2 regions of the Serratia sp. AR11 genome follow, and region 1 is predicted to be linked to the other one. Evidence: predicted binding sites of a transcription regulator. Region 1 holds the regulator's gene; the other holds the start of a gene.
The links. Region 1 encodes PurR, which represses purine synthesis genes. Its sites were predicted from a motif close to CANGCAAACGTTTGCNTG; they were not measured.
Positions count from the first base shown of each region.

Region 2: the regulator PurR is predicted to act here: its motif matches at 5,651-5,668, upstream of cvpA (colicin V production protein).

Region 1 covers NZ_CM150739.1:2,486,456-2,494,355, reverse strand. Annotated here, with positions in the region: gene rnt (ribonuclease T) at 1-156, shown strand, start outside; gene ACSOSI_RS11905 (Grx4 family monothiol glutaredoxin) at 225-572, opposite strand; gene ACSOSI_RS11900 (C40 family peptidase) at 987-1,808, shown strand; gene sodB (superoxide dismutase [Fe]) at 2,002-2,580, shown strand; gene cydH (cytochrome bd-I oxidase subunit CydH) at 2,634-2,723, opposite strand; gene purR (HTH-type transcriptional repressor PurR) at 3,047-4,072, shown strand; gene punR (DNA-binding transcriptional activator PunR) at 4,069-5,013, opposite strand; gene punC (purine nucleoside transporter PunC) at 5,137-6,345, shown strand; gene cfa (cyclopropane fatty acyl phospholipid synthase) at 6,686-7,837, shown strand.
Region 2 covers NZ_CM150739.1:3,796,328-3,804,227, reverse strand. Annotated here, with positions in the region: gene ACSOSI_RS17880 (aspartate-semialdehyde dehydrogenase) at 1-630, shown strand, start outside; gene truA (tRNA pseudouridine(38-40) synthase TruA) at 630-1,451, shown strand; gene ACSOSI_RS17870 (DedA family protein) at 1,527-2,189, shown strand; gene accD (acetyl-CoA carboxylase, carboxyltransferase subunit beta) at 2,420-3,328, shown strand; gene folC (bifunctional tetrahydrofolate synthase/dihydrofolate synthase) at 3,481-4,743, shown strand; gene dedD (cell division protein DedD) at 4,744-5,493, shown strand; gene cvpA (colicin V production protein) at 5,726-6,226, shown strand; gene purF (amidophosphoribosyltransferase) at 6,248-7,765, shown strand; gene ACSOSI_RS17840 (UbiX family flavin prenyltransferase) at 7,896-7,900, shown strand, end outside.

The DNA.
Region 1 (7,900 bases):
GCCAAAGCCTGCATTGCCGCCGATATTCCCTTCGATAGTGCCCAGGCCCATTCAGCGCTGTATGATACCGAGCAAACTGCTCAGCTGTTCTGCGAGCTGGTTAACCGCTGGAAACGCCTTGGCGGTTGGCCGCTGGCGGTCACGAATACCGACTAAGAAAAAAATCGGGCGGCCCAGTATTAGCTGGCACCGCCCGATGACTTCCAACAATAAAACCGAGCCGATTATGGCTGCTGGTCTTCCTGCTGTTTGTACTTCTCTGCCGTTTCTTTGATCAGCTGCTGCAATTCGCCGCGCTGATACATTTCCATGATGATATCACAGCCGCCTACCAGCTCACCGTCTACCCACAGCTGCGGGAAGGTCGGCCAGTTGGCGTATTTCGGCAACTCGGAACGGATGTCCGGGTTCTGCAGAATATCAACGTAAGCAAAGCGTTCGCCACAGGCAGACAGTGCCTGCACGGCTTGCGCCGAGAAACCGCAGTTTGGCAATTTCGGTGAACCTTTCATGTACAGCAGAATTGGGTTCTCAGTGATCTGGTGCTGAATTTTTTCAATCGTCGTCGTCATTATATTGCTTCCTCAAGCCAAATCTCATGGCTACAACATGCATCACACTGGCTATTGTAGCGGCTGGAACAGTTGCAAGAAAACGCCATCTTTTGCAAGGGCATTCCCCCGTTGTCAGTCGCGTCTCACCGGCAGGGCCTTTCCGGTCAAAACATATGCTCAGAATAACATTTTTAATCCGGCCATTTCACTAATATATTTCCTGTCAAAAAGTGCACATTAATAAATTCCCTGGCGGTCATTGTTGGTTTTTTATACATCAACAGTTTGATTTTTCGGCAAAAAAAATGCTATTAACGTTTTCTCACAATATGGATTATCATTTATGAGTTCTTCGCTGTTTTATATGGCGAAATTCGGGAATACTGTCACTCATTCGATATCTGTTCCGGGGCCAAGGTTGGTAACGTCGACATGCGTTTAATTCTTACGCTTTTTGTGCTGTTGTTTACACAGCTATTCTTTAATCTGGCGCATGCAGCGCCACAGGCACGTGTTGCCGCTGAGCAGCGCAAGAGCCACGTAAACGAAGCCCGGCCGGATGACCGCAAGAAAAAGAAAGCGGTTAAGGCCAGCAGCAAAAAAGTAAAAGTCACTACTCCGCAGAAAACCGCCAAGGTCTCCAAAGCCAAAACAGAAAAAACCGCTAAAAAGATCGTTAGCGCAAAATCGAAAAACAAAACTCATAAAATAGCCAAAATTAAAGTGACCCCGCCGAAGAAGGGCTATAAAAAAGGCTATGGGCGCCATCGTGAAACCGGTATGGCAACCGCCAAATTGGTGGCTGACGAAAAACCATTGAAGCTCAGCCCTGCGCACAAAAAACGCTACCAGCATGCCAAGCAAACCGCGATGGCCAAGCTGATGGATCAAATGGGTAAACCTTATCGCTGGGGTGGCTCCTCGCCAAGAACCGGCTTTGACTGTAGCGGTCTGATTTATTACGCCTATAAAGACATCGTTAAAATTAAAATGCCGCGTACCGCCAACGAGATGTATCACCTGCGTGACGCAGCGCCGATCAAGAAGAGTGAGCTGGAAAGCGGCGATCTGGTGTTCTTCCGCATTAACAACCGCGGCGTGGCCGACCATGTTGGGGTTTATTTGGGTAACGGCAAATTCATTCAGTCCCCGCGTACCGGTGAAGAAATCCGCATCAGCCAGCTCGATAACGACTACTGGCAAAACCACTACATCGGCGCACGCCGGGTAGTCACGCCAAAAACCATTCGATAAGCACCCTTGCGGCTGGCGCTGTCAGCCGCTCTCCCCTGATCATTTCCCCAAACCTCGTAGTCATAGCCAATCCCTTGCCCGTTCCCCCTGTAATTCATCGCGAAAATTGCTAAGCTAAATACCCACAATAAAAACAGGCCAATCTCATGCCCGTTGTTACGACGGTGGACTGGCACTGTACAAGGAGAAAGCAATGTCGTTCGAACTTCCTGCATTACCTTATGAAAAAAACGCCCTCGAACCGCACATTTCCGCAGAAACTCTGGAATACCATTATGGCAAGCATCACAACGCCTACGTGGTGAACCTGAACAATCTGCTGAAAGGCAGCAAGTTTGAAGGGTTGTCCCTCGAAGAGATCGTTAAGGCCTCTGACGGCGGCATCTTCAACAATGCGGCCCAGGTATGGAACCACACTTTCTATTGGCACTGTCTGTCGCCACAGGGCGGCGGTGAGCCTGAAGGTAAACTGGCCGTGGCGATTAATCAGGCATTTGGTTCTTTCGCCGAATTTAAACAGCAATTCAGCGACGCCGCAGTGAAAAACTTTGGCGCAGGCTGGACCTGGTTGGTGAAAAAACCGGAGGGTTCGCTGGCGATTGTTAACACCTCGAACGCAGCGACACCGCTAACCGGTGATGATAAACCGCTGCTGACCGTCGACGTTTGGGAACACGCCTATTACATCGATTACCGCAACGCACGACCTGCCTACCTGGAAAACTTCTGGGCACTGGTTAACTGGGCATTTGTGGAAAAGAACCTGGCGTAACGCGGGGAAAAACAATCAGGCGCAGCGGGCTGCGCCTGTTTTACTTGAGGGGATCAGTTCAAAGCAGCGGTGAAGCTGAAAGCAATAATCACGGCCAGTGCACAAACGGTGGTGAACAGTGACATTTTCAGATCGGTATCCATTACAACTCCTTTTCAGATTGGGTTTCCCAAGGGTAAAAGGCACACAATTAATGCGTCAAACCATTTTCACACAGTTGAACAATAAAATCTTGTTATCATTTCCCGGTTTATTATACCGATTACCTCTTCCACTTTGGCTCAATATGGGACAAAATTCGCAGTTCACAACTGTGTACCGGCAAAATGCCCCTCCTGATCAAGCGCTGACGACTTCAACACACTAAAAACTCAGTTTTCGCTTCTTTGGAGAAGGATCTACGCAGGCAAACGATTAACATCACACTTACATACTGCAACATGTGAGTTCAGGAGTCATTCTTTACATGGCAACGATTAAAGATGTGGCCAAACGCGCTGGCGTTTCCACCACCACCGTTTCGCACGTCATCAATAAGACTCGTTTCGTCGCCGAAGAGACAAAAGCGGCCGTTGGCGCTGCGATTAAAGAGCTGCATTACTCACCCAGCGCCGTAGCGCGCAGCCTGAAGGTCAATCACACCAAATCGATTGGCCTGCTGGCCACCTCCAGCGAAGCCCCCTACTTTGCCGAAGTGATCGAGGCGGTAGAAAACAGCTGCTACAGCAAAGGCTATACGCTGATTTTATGTAACTCGCACAACAATCTGGACAAACAGCGGGCCTATCTGGCGATGCTGGCGCAAAAGCGTGTCGATGGCCTGCTGGTGATGTGTTCGGAATATCCAGACCAATTGCTCGGCATGCTGGAAGACTACCGCAACATCCCAATGGTCGTGATGGACTGGGGCGCGGCCCGCGGTGATTTTACCGATAGCATCATTGATAACGCCTTCGCAGGCGGCTATCTGGCCGGGCGGTATCTGATTGAACGCGGTCACCGCGATATCGGAGCCATTCCAGGCCAACTGTCGCGCAATACCGGTGGCGGCCGCCATCAGGGCTTTTTAAAAGCCATGGAAGAAGCCAATATTGAAGTACGTGACGAGTGGATTGTTCAGGGTGACTTTGAGCCGGAATCCGGCTACAAGGCCATGCACCAGATCCTGTCGCAAAAACATCGCCCGACCGCGGTATTCTGCGGCGGCGACATCATGGCGATGGGCGCGATCTGCGCCGCCGACGAACTTGGGCTGCGGGTGCCACAAGACATTTCGGTGATTGGCTACGATAACGTGCGTAACGCCCGCTATTTCACCCCGGCACTGACCACCATTCATCAACCCAAAGAGCGTTTGGGTGAAATGGCGTTCACCATGTTGCTGGACCGTATTATCAGCAAGCGTGAAGAGTCGCAGGTGATTGAAGTGCATCCGAAACTGATTGAGCGTCGTTCGGTCGCTGACGGCCCATTCATCGATTACCGCCGCTAATTGCTAATGCCGGAGGCCGCTGTGGTTTCCGGCACCACTTCGCTTAGCCATTCCTGATTCAGCGTTTCACTGTCCCCCAGGTAATCCAACAGCCAGGCCATCGCCGGTGATGGCGTATTCTGCTGCCAGGTCAGACAACAGGGGCTGGCCGGAAACGGCTGCTGCAGCTGCAACGCTACCAGTTCCCCACGCTGCACCAATGGCAAGGCCTGATGCGCCGGCATCATGCCAACGCACAGGCCGGCACACAGACAATCCAGCGCCGAGGCCCAGTCCGGCACCACCAGCCGCCGTTGGTTGTCCAGTGTCCAGGTGACCCGCTTGGGCAGGTTGCGCGAGGTATCTTCCAGACACAGCGACGGGAAAGGCCGCAGTTGCTCATCTTTCAACAGGCCATCCATCATCGCCAGCGGATGCTGCGGACTAACCACGCACAGCCAGCGCATGTCGCCCATATCGCGAAAGGCAAACCCGCCGCCGACCGGCACCGCACGCGTCGCCCCAATCGCCATATCAGCACGCCCGTCCACCAGCGCATCCCAGACGCCGTTAAACACCTCAGGTTGAACCATCAGTTCTACGTCGGGGAAATGGCGATAGAAGTCCAGTACCAGTTGGCGGCAGCGCTGGGGTTTAACAATGATGTCTACCGCAATTTTCAGTTGGCCACGCCAACCGTTAGCCACCTGCTGACACTGGCGGCGGGTGTCGAGCATTTTTTTGATGACACTGCGTGCCTCCTGCACAAACACCACGCCGGCCGGGGTCAGTTCCACGTCACGATGACGCCGTTCAAACAGCGGAACCGCCAGCCATTGTTCCAATTGCCGCACGGTATAACTGACCGCCGAGGGCACTCGGTGCAGCTCATGCGCCGCTGCGCTGAAGCTGCCGGTGCGGGCGACCGCATCTACCACATCGAGAGAATATTCAGACCACATAACCTTGCCTTCAATTTTTTTAACAGCACCTCGCAAATATTACCGTTTCACAAGCAGAGATCCAGCCGGATACACTTGCCGGCGCTAAAAACCTGCGACAATAAAATATTAATGAGAAATACCATGCGAAATTCCTTTGGTTTTATGTTCTATCTTGCCGGCCTGAGTATGCTGGGTTACCTGGCCACCGACATGTACCTGCCCGCCTTTGGCATAATGCAGCAAGACCTGCAAATTTCCGCCGGGGCGATCAGCGCCAGCCTGAGTATCTTCCTGGCCGGCTTCGCCTTTGCTCAATTGCTCTGGGGGCCACTTTCCGACCGCCTCGGCCGTAAACCGGTGTTGCTGATTGGCCTGGCGCTGTTTGCCCTGGGTTGCCTTGGCATGCTGTGGGTACAAAATGCCGTTCAACTGTGGTCACTGCGTTTCATCCAGGCCATTGGCGTCTGTTCCGCCGCCGTTACCTGGCAGGCACTGGTGATTGACCGCTACCGTGAAGGCAAGGCCAACCGGGTCTTCGCTACCATTATGCCGTTGGTGGCACTTTCACCAGCGCTGGCGCCGTTGGTCGGTGCCTGGCTGTTGAACCACATGGGCTGGCGTGCCATTTTTGCCGTGCTGCTGGGCATTACCGTCATTCTCCTGCTGCCGACTCTGCTGTTGAAAGAAAACGCTAAACCCTTGCCTTCCGCAGAAAAGAAAAACAGCCTGACCTTCTGGCAACTGCTTAAATCCCCGGTGTTCAGCGGCAGCGTTACCATCTTTGCCGCCTGCTCAGCCGGCTTCTTCGCCTGGCTGACCGGTTCACCCTTTATTCTTGGCGATATGGGGTACAGCCCAAATGATATCGGCCTGAGCTATGTGCCGCAGACCCTGGCCTTCCTGTTAGGGGGTTATGGCTGCCGCACCGCGTTAAATCGCATTAATGGCAACACCTTACTGCCGTGGCTGCTGGTAGCTTATGGCATCAGCATGGTGGCGTTATATCTGGTTGCCACGCTGACCGAACCAACGCTCACCACGCTGCTGATCCCGTTCTGCGTGATGGCGCTGGTCAACGGTGCCAGCTACCCAATCGTAGTGGCGAATGCGTTAACCCCGTTCCCGGAAGGCACAGGCAAAGCCGCAGCGCTGCAAAACACCCTGCAGTTGGGGCTGTGTTTTGTCGCCAGCATGCTGGTATCGGCCTTTATCGAACAGCCGCTGTTGGCAACGGTGACGGTGATGGTTTCTACGGTAGTATTAGCCGCATTGGGCTATATGCTGCAACGGGGAAAAGTGATGGATGAACAGCAGGCGACGCGACAGGAACATGCTAACTCTGCGTCATAATTGTATGTATTAATAATCACTTAAAGAATATTTTTGCCGAGTGCGATTTACAGTTGAGTAAGCGCCTCGGCAAGCCTATACTCAAAACGACCTTTTAAAATAACACTTTTATAATTTCTTTATCACAAATTGCTGTTGTGTACGCGTATGGCGTCACACTTTTTTAAGGATTGTCTTTCCAGCGTTTCTTGCGCAGGAACCTTCTTAAAATTTTCCTCTGTTCATAGTCGGATATCAGACGCCACGGGACTTTTTACCGTAGGTAAACGTATGCACCCGCAGAATTTGTCTAAGCTATTTTTTGGCGGGTCATAAGTCAGAAGAAGGTGATGGAGAAGCTATGAGTTCATCGTGTATAGAAGATGTGAGCATCCAGGACAACCCATGGTACCGTATCGCTCATGAAATGCTCAGCATGGCCGGTATTGAAATAAACGGCTCGCGCCCATTCGATATTCAGGTTAAAAACCCCAATTTTTTTAAACGCGTGCTGCAAGAAGGCTCTCTGGGCCTGGGTGAAAGTTATATGGACGGCTGGTGGGAATGTGAACGGCTGGATATATTCTTTCAACACGTGGTCCGTGCCGGTCTGGAAAAGAAACTCCCCCACCATCTTAAAGATACTTTGCGTATTGCCGCCGCGCGACTCACCAATTTGCAATCGAAGAAACGCGCCTGGATAGTCGGGAAAGAACATTACGATCTGGGGAACGATCTGTTTACGCAGATGCTCGATCCGCATATGCAATATTCCTGCGCCTACTGGAAAGAAGCCACTACGCTGGAAGAAGCGCAAGAAGCCAAGCTGCGGATGATTTGCGAAAAGCTGCAGTTGCAGCCGGGTATGAACCTGCTGGATATTGGCTGCGGCTGGGGCGGACTTTCCGCCTATGCGGCGAAAAATTATGGTGTTTCGGTGGTGGGCGTGACCATTTCCGCCGAACAGCAAAAACTGGCGCAGGAGCACTGTGCCGGGCTGGATGTCGAAATCCGCTTGCAAGACTACCGCGATTTACACCTGCAGTTTGACCGTATTGTTTCAGTCGGCATGTTCGAGCACGTCGGTCCGAAAAATTACCACACCTACTTTAAAGTGGTGGAACGTAATTTAAAACCGGACGGTCTGTTCCTGCTGCACACCATTGGCTCGAATCGGACAGATATGAATGTTGACCCGTGGATCAACAAATATATCTTCCCGAATGGCTGCCTGCCATCGGTCTCGCATATTGCCCAGGCCAGTGAGGGGCATTTCGTGATGGAAGATTGGCATAATATTGGCGCCGATTATGATCGCACCCTAATGGCCTGGTATGAACGCTTCAAACAGGCATGGCCACTGCTTGCCCAGCGTTATTCAGATCGTTTCGAACGCATGTTCAGCTATTACCTGAACGCCTGCGCCGGCGCCTTTCGCGCACGTGATATTCAACTATGGCAGGTGGTATTCAGCCCTAAAGGGGTTGAAGGCGGTATACGCGTAACGCGATAATCGCGACGACATGCAATAAAAGAACCCCGGCTAGCTTGCACTGACCGGGGTTCTTTTTATGTA
Region 2 (7,900 bases), 1.3 Mb from region 1:
GCCGTGGCCGACAGCATGGTTAGCCAGCTGCTGACCGCGATCAAACCGCTGACCGAACAGGCCGGGCTTTCCCGTCTGCACGTCACCACCCTGATGTCGGTATCGGCACGCGGCAAAGTGGCGGTCGACGATCTGGCCGGTCAAAGTGCACGCCTGCTGAACGGCATTCCGGCTGAAGCGGGCGTTTTCGCCAAGCAGTTGGCGTTCAACCTGCTGCCGTTGCTGGCCGACGAACAGGGCAGCGTGCGCGAAGAGCGTTTGATTGTCGATCAGGTGCGTAAAGTGCTGCAGGACGAAGGGTTGCCGATTTCCGTGAGCTGTGTGCAGTCGCCGGTATTCTACGGCCATGCGCAGGTGGTTCACCTGGAAGCGTTGCGCCCGATGTCTGCGGAAGAAGCGCGCAGCGAGCTGGAACAGGTGGATGATATCCAACTGAGCGAAGAAGACGACTACCCGACCCAGGTGACGGAAGCCTCTGGCAGCGATGCGCTGAGCGTCGGCTGTTTGCGTAATGACTATGGTATTCCGGAAATCCTGCAGTTCTGGTCGGTGGCAGACAACGTGCGTTTCGGCGGCGCGCTGATGGCGATCGAAACCGCAGAGCGTCTGGTGCAGGAGCAGATGTACTGATGTCTGAAGTTGTCTTGCCCACCCAGCCGACGTTGAAAATCGCGCTGGGGATTGAATATGACGGCAGCCAGTATTACGGCTGGCAGCGTCAGCAGGAAGTCGCCAGCGTGCAGGCCTGTCTGGAACAGGCGTTGAGCAAGGTGGCGGATGCGCCGATCAACGTGTTGTGCGCCGGACGTACCGACGCCGGAGTGCATGCCACCGGTCAGGTGGTGCATTTCGAAACCACCGCGCAACGCAAGGACGCGGCCTGGACGATGGGTGTCAACACCCATCTGCCGCCGGATATCGCCGTGCGTTGGGTGACTGGCGTGAATGAAGATTTTCATGCCCGTTTCAGCGCGACTGCGCGTCGGTATCGCTACATTATTTATAACCATCGCTATCGTCCGGCGGTATTGCAGAAGGGAATGACCCACTTTTATCACCCGCTGGATGCCGAACGGATGGAAAGGGCGGCGCAGGCGCTGCTGGGCGAGAACGACTTTACTTCGTTCCGCGCCGTGCAATGTCAGTCACGCACGCCGTGGCGTAACGTAAAACACGTTAAGGTTACGCGCTATGGCGAATATATTGTGGTAGATATCAAGGCGAATGCCTTTGTGCATCATATGGTTCGCAACATTGTCGGTAGCCTGATGGAAATTGGCTGCGGCAATCAGGATGAGAACTGGATGGCCGAATTACTGGCGCTGAAGGATCGTAATCTGGCTGCGGCGACGGCGCGGGCCGACGGGTTATACCTGGTTAGCGTTGATTACCCTGAGCACTTTGCCATACCCCGGCCGGCAATGGGGCCGCTGTTTTTACCCGACGACTAAATACTGGCGCGCCCGACGCGTTACTCCCTTGTGTAGCTGCCGGGTGGGTGAGACACCCGGTAAAAGAGAGAACCTATGGACATCATCAAGTTTGTAATTGATTTTATTTTGCATATTGACGTGCATCTGGCCGAGCTGGTGGCGCAATACGGTATGTGGGTGTACGCCATTTTGTTCCTGATCCTGTTTTGCGAAACCGGGTTGGTGGTGACGCCGTTCCTGCCGGGTGATTCTCTGCTGTTTGTTGCCGGTGCGCTGGCGGCATTGCCGACCAACGATCTGAATGTACATACCATGGTTGCGTTGATGATAGGCGCGGCGATACTGGGCGACGCGGTGAACTACACCATTGGGCGGCTGTTCGGGGAAAAGCTGTTCAGTAACCCGAATTCGAAAATTTTCCGCCGTAGCTACCTGGATAAAACCCACCAGTTTTATGAAAAACACGGCGGGAAAACGATTATTCTGGCGCGATTTGTGCCGATCGTGCGTACTTTTGCGCCGTTCGTCGCCGGTATGGGGCATATGTCCTATCGCCATTTTGCAGCCTACAACGTGATTGGTGCACTGGTTTGGGTGCTGCTCTTCACTTATGCTGGCTACCTCTTCGGCGATCTGCCGATCGTGCAGGAAAACCTGAAACTGTTGATCGTGGCTATCATCATTGTTTCAATTCTGCCGGGCATCATTGAAATTTGGCGCCATAAACGCGCGGCTGCCCGCCAGCAAAAACAGTAAAAACATCGCTTAACCTGTCGGTTCGACCAGTTTTTTATCCACAGTGTCGGGCCGATATGGTTTAATGAGCGACATTTATGGTCTGTTCCTGTTAACAACCTTGAAACCAGTGCCTCGCGCGCGCTAGCCGCGTTTTGCTCAGGCATTTTTCATTAGGGGTGTTTTCGGGGGGATTGTTAAAGCATGAACAGCGGACTGGCATTTGCCAGGTTCAAACAGAAAGGTCATCGATGAGCTGGATTGAACGAATTCTTAACAAGAGCAACATCACCCAAACCCGCAAGGCAAGTATTCCTGAAGGGGTCTGGACTAAATGCGATAGCTGCGGCCAGGTTCTCTACCGCGCCGAGCTGGAGCGTAATCTGGAAGTATGCCCAAAATGCGACCACCACATGCGCATGACTGCGCGTATGCGTCTGCATACTCTGCTGGATGAAGGCAGTGAAGTGGAGCTGGGCAGCGAACTGGAGCCGAAAGACGTTCTGAAGTTCAAGGATTCCAAAAAGTATAAAGACCGCCTGGTTGCCGCACAGAAAGCGACCGGTGAAAAAGACGCGCTGGTAGTAATGAAAGGCACGCTGTACGGCATGCCGATTGTCGCTGCTTCGTTCGAATTCGCCTTTATCGGCGGTTCCATGTCGTCCGTGGTCGGTGCGCGTTTCGTGCGTGCGGTTGAGCAGGCGCTGGAAGACAACTGTCCGCTGGTGTGTTTCTCAGCCAGTGGCGGTGCCCGTATGCAGGAAGCGCTGATGTCGTTGATGCAGATGGCGAAAACCAGTGCCGCACTGGCGAAACTGCAGGAGCGTGGTCTGCCGTACATTTCGGTACTGACCGATCCGACCATGGGTGGCGTTTCCGCCAGTCTGGCGATGCTGGGTGATATCAATATCGCCGAGCCGAAAGCGCTGATCGGCTTTGCCGGCCCACGCGTTATCGAACAGACGGTGCGTGAAAAACTGCCGCCGGGCTTCCAGCGCAGTGAGTTCCTGATTGAAAAAGGCGCGATCGACATGATCGTACGCCGTCCGGAAATGCGTCAGACCCTGGCGAGTATCCTTTCCAAGCTGACCAACCAGCCGCAGCCGCATTTCGATGAAGCCGCGCCGGTGTCCGAGCAGGAAAATCAGGCCGACGCCTGAGATCAATAGGTTCCCCGCGCCGGTAGCCATCGGCGCGGGGTTCAGCCGCCATTTTGTGGCTAAATGACGGTTGATAACGGAGAGCATCGCCTTTACCGCGGTGAGGGTGGTGCCCTGATGGATTAATGAACCCAAGTTCAGTGACGGGACTCATGCAAAACCACCAAATTCCCCAAGCCACGTCGCCATTGAGCTCGTGGCTTTTCTATCTGGAACGTCTGCACAGCCAGGCGATCGAACTCGGCCTGGAACGCGTACAGCGCGTTGCGGCGCATCTTGATTTACTCACTCCTGCACCGACGGTATTTACCGTAGCCGGTACCAATGGCAAAGGCACCACCTGTCGCACCCTGGAAACCATCCTGATGGCGGCCGGTTTGCGGGTTGGCGTCTACAGCTCGCCGCACCTGGTGCGTTATACCGAGCGGGTGCGCATTCAGGGCGATGAACTGAGTGAGGCCGAACACTGCCGCTCGTTCGCCGCCATTGAAGCGGGCCGGGGTGAAACTTCACTGACCTACTTCGAATTTGGCACCCTGTCGGCGCTGCAACTGTTCAAACAGGCTAAGCTTGACGTGGTGATCCTGGAAGTCGGGCTGGGTGGCCGCCTGGATGCGACCAACATCGTCGATCCGAGCGTGGCAGTGGTGACCAGCATTGCGCTGGATCATACCGACTGGCTGGGCAACGATCGCGAAAGCATTGGTCGTGAAAAGGCTGGGATCTTCCGCAGCGGCAAACCGGCGGTGGTGGGGGAACCGGATATGCCGGCCACCATTGGGCAGGTGGCGGAAACGCTGGGTGCCCAACTGTATCGCCGCGGCGATGCCTGGAGCTTCAGCGAACAGGGCGAACGCTGGCAGTGGCAAGGCGGCGGTACCTTGCTGACCGATTTGCCGATGCCCAACGTGCCGTTAGCCAATGCGGCGACGGCACTGGCTGCACTGCATTTTTCTGCGTTGGAAATTGATGAGCGGGCAATCTTTACCGGCTTGCAGCAGGCGACATTGCCTGGACGTTTCCAGATTGTGCGACGCGATCCGATGCTGATCCTCGACGTGGCGCATAATCCCCACGCGGCAGGTTACCTGGCCGGGCGTCTGGCGAGCTTACCGCGTAATGGCGGCAAGGTGCGAGCGGTGGTGGGGATGTTGTCGGATAAAGACATCGCCGGCACCCTGGCCTGTTTGAGTGAGCAGGTCGATGAGTGGTATTGCGCGCCGCTGGACGGGCCGCGCGGGGCCAGCGTCGAACTGTTGGCGCAATATTTGACGGAACCGCGGCAGTTTGCCGATGTCGAAACTGCCTGGCGTCAGGCTATGCAGGACGCAGATATTCAGGATATTGTGATCGTCTGTGGATCGTTCCACACCGTTGCACAGGTTATGGCGGCGTTAGACGAGCGGGGAGTGTGAGTGGCAAGTAAATTTCAAAACCGATTGGTCGGTACCGTGATTTTGGTCGCGCTGGGAGTGATTATCCTGCCAGGGCTGCTGGACGGTAAAAAGAAACATTATGAAGACGAATTCGCCGCCATTCCATTGGTGCCGAAGGCCGGTGATGTGGAAGAAAACGACGTGGTGCCACCGGTAAGCCAACCGCTACCGGCACAGCCGCCGGAAGGCGCGGGCGCTCTGGTTGAGCAGCAGGCGGCCAATGAGGCAGCAGCGCAGCAGGCAGTTCGCCAACCGACGCAGCAGCCGACGCTGGTGACCCCGCCGGTCGAATCCCGTCCACAACCGACGCCGCAGCCGCAGGTGAAGCCTAAACCGGTAGAAACCAAACCGGTGGAAGTGAAACCAAAACCGGTACCGCAACCGAAACCGGTGGAGACGAAGCCGGTGGTGAAACCTGAGCCAACGCCAGTACCCAAGCCTGAGCCTGCACCCGTGCAGAAACCGGCGGAAGAGAAAGCGCCGGCAGGGCAGGCTTATGTGGTGCAGCTCGGTGCGCTGAAGAACGCCGCCAAGGTGAACGAGGTGGTGGCATCGCTCAGGCTGTCCGGTTACCGTGCCTTTACCGTGCCATCAACGCCGGTACAGGGCCAGATCACTCGGATCTACGTCGGCCCGGATGCCTCAAAACAGAAGCTGCAGTCTTCTCTGTCCGCGTTGAACTCGATCAGTGGTTTGAGCGGTCAGGTGAAGCCATACGGCGTACGTTAAGTTTATGGGGTGCAGCATGCTGTGCCCCATAATCGAGTCATGCCGATATAATCATTAAAAATAATGTGCCTTTCGTAGCTGAAATGGCCTATGTAGGCGCGGCGATTGGGAATTTTTTTATCGCCGCTTTTTATTTGTAGCGGGGCAGGAAAACCCCTACGCAAACGTTTACGTTTTCTGTTAGAATTCGCCGCGAAATGGATGCAGGGGCGATTCATCATTGGAATAGTTCATGGTCTGGATTGATTACGTCATTATAGCGGTGATTGGATTTTCGGCTCTGGTGAGCCTGATCCGAGGGTTTGTTCGCGAAGCATTGTCACTTGTGACATGGGGATGTGCGTTTTTTGTTGCCAGCCATTTCTACTCTTACCTTGCGGTCTACTTCACTCGTTTTGAAGATGAACTGGTGCGAAACGGCATCGCGATTGCCATCTTGTTTATCGCGACCCTGATCGTAGGCGCTATTGTTAACTATGTGATTAGCTCACTGGTAGAGAAAACCGGGTTATCAGGCACCGACCGGGTGCTGGGCGTCTGTTTTGGCGCACTGCGCGGCGTGTTGATCGTTTCGGCGATACTGTTTTTCCTGGATACCTTTACCGGCTTCTCACAAAGTACCGACTGGAAACAGTCGCAGCTGATCCCCCAGTTCAGTTATATCATCAGGTGGTTCTTTGACTACCTGCAGAGCACGTCGAGTTTCTTGCCGACCCATTTACCGGGGCGGTAGCGCTGATGAGGAAAAGACAACATGTGCGGTATTGTCGGTATCGCCGGTTTTATGCCGGTAAACCAGTCGATTTATGATGCGTTGATGGTGCTTCAGCACCGTGGCCAGGATGCCGCAGGCATCGTCACCATAGATGCCCACAATGGGTTCCGTCTGCGTAAGGCAAACGGTCTGGTGAAGGATGTGTTTGAGGCACGCCATATGCAGCGCTTGCAGGGCAACATGGGTATTGGCCATGTGCGCTACCCAACGGCTGGCAGCTCCAGTGCCTCAGAGGCTCAACCCTTTTATGTAAACTCGCCGTTCGGCTTGACGCTGGCACACAACGGCAACCTGACCAACGCCCATGAGCTGCGCCAAAAGCTGTTTGAAAGCGGCCGCCGCCATATCAACACCACCTCCGATTCCGAGATCCTGCTGAACGTACTGGCCAGTGAGCTGGATCGTTTCCAACATTATCCGCTGGAATCCGACAACATTTTCACCGCCGTTGCCGCCATGCATCAGCAACTGCGTGGCGCTTACGCCTGCGTAGCGATGATCATCGGTCACGGTCTGCTGGCATTCCGTGACCCTAACGGTATCCGCCCGCTGGTGATCGGCAAGCGTCAGCTTGAAGATGGCCGCAATGAATATATGGTGGCTTCCGAGAGCGTCGCACTGGACACGCTGGGCTTCGAATTCCTGCGCGACGTAGCGCCGGGCGAAGCGGTGTATATCACCGAGAAGGGCCAACTGTTCACTCGCCAGTGTGCAGAGAACCCGAAAACCAACCCGTGCCTGTTCGAATACGTCTACTTCGCTCGCCCAGACTCCTTTATGGACAAGATTTCGGTCTACAGCGCCCGCGTGCGTATGGGGCAGAAGTTGGGTGAGAAGATTGCCCGCGAGTGGGAAGATTTGGACATCGACGTGGTGATCCCAATCCCGGAAACGTCCTGTGATATCGCGTTGGAAATCGCGCGCATCCTGGATAAGCCGTACCGTCAGGGCTTTGTGAAGAACCGCTATGTTGGCCGTACCTTTATTATGCCGGGCCAACAGGCGCGCCGTAAGTCGGTACGTCGTAAGCTGAACGCCAACCGTGCCGAGTTCCGCGACAAGAATGTGCTGTTGGTGGATGATTCCATCGTGCGCGGCACCACTTCAGAGCAGATCGTAGAGATGGCGCGTGACGCCGGGGCGAAACGAGTTTACCTGGCTTCCGCTGCGCCGGAAATTCGCTTCCCTAACGTCTACGGCATCGACATGCCGAGTGCCAACGAACTGATCGCCCACGGCCGTGAAGTGGATGAAATCCGCCAGATCATCGGTGCCGATGGTCTGATCTTCCAGGACCTGGACGATCTGATTGAAGCGGTACGCGAAGAGAACCCGGACATCACCCAGTTCGAATGCTCGGTATTCAACGGTATCTACGTCACCAAAGACGTCGACCAGAGCTACCTCGAGTATCTGGAATCTCTGCGTAATGACGACGCCAAAGAAATTCGTGGTCAGACCGAAGCCGAAAATCTGGAAATGCACAACGAAGGTTAAGTTTCATTCTTGACCAAAACAGTGCACCGCGGTGTTCGCTGCGGTGCATTATTCCTCCCTGACTTGCTTATGTAGCCCCATTGCGGCAAAGTCTGCCTGATCCTATTTTTCCTTGGCAGAGGCCAGCTTTATGAA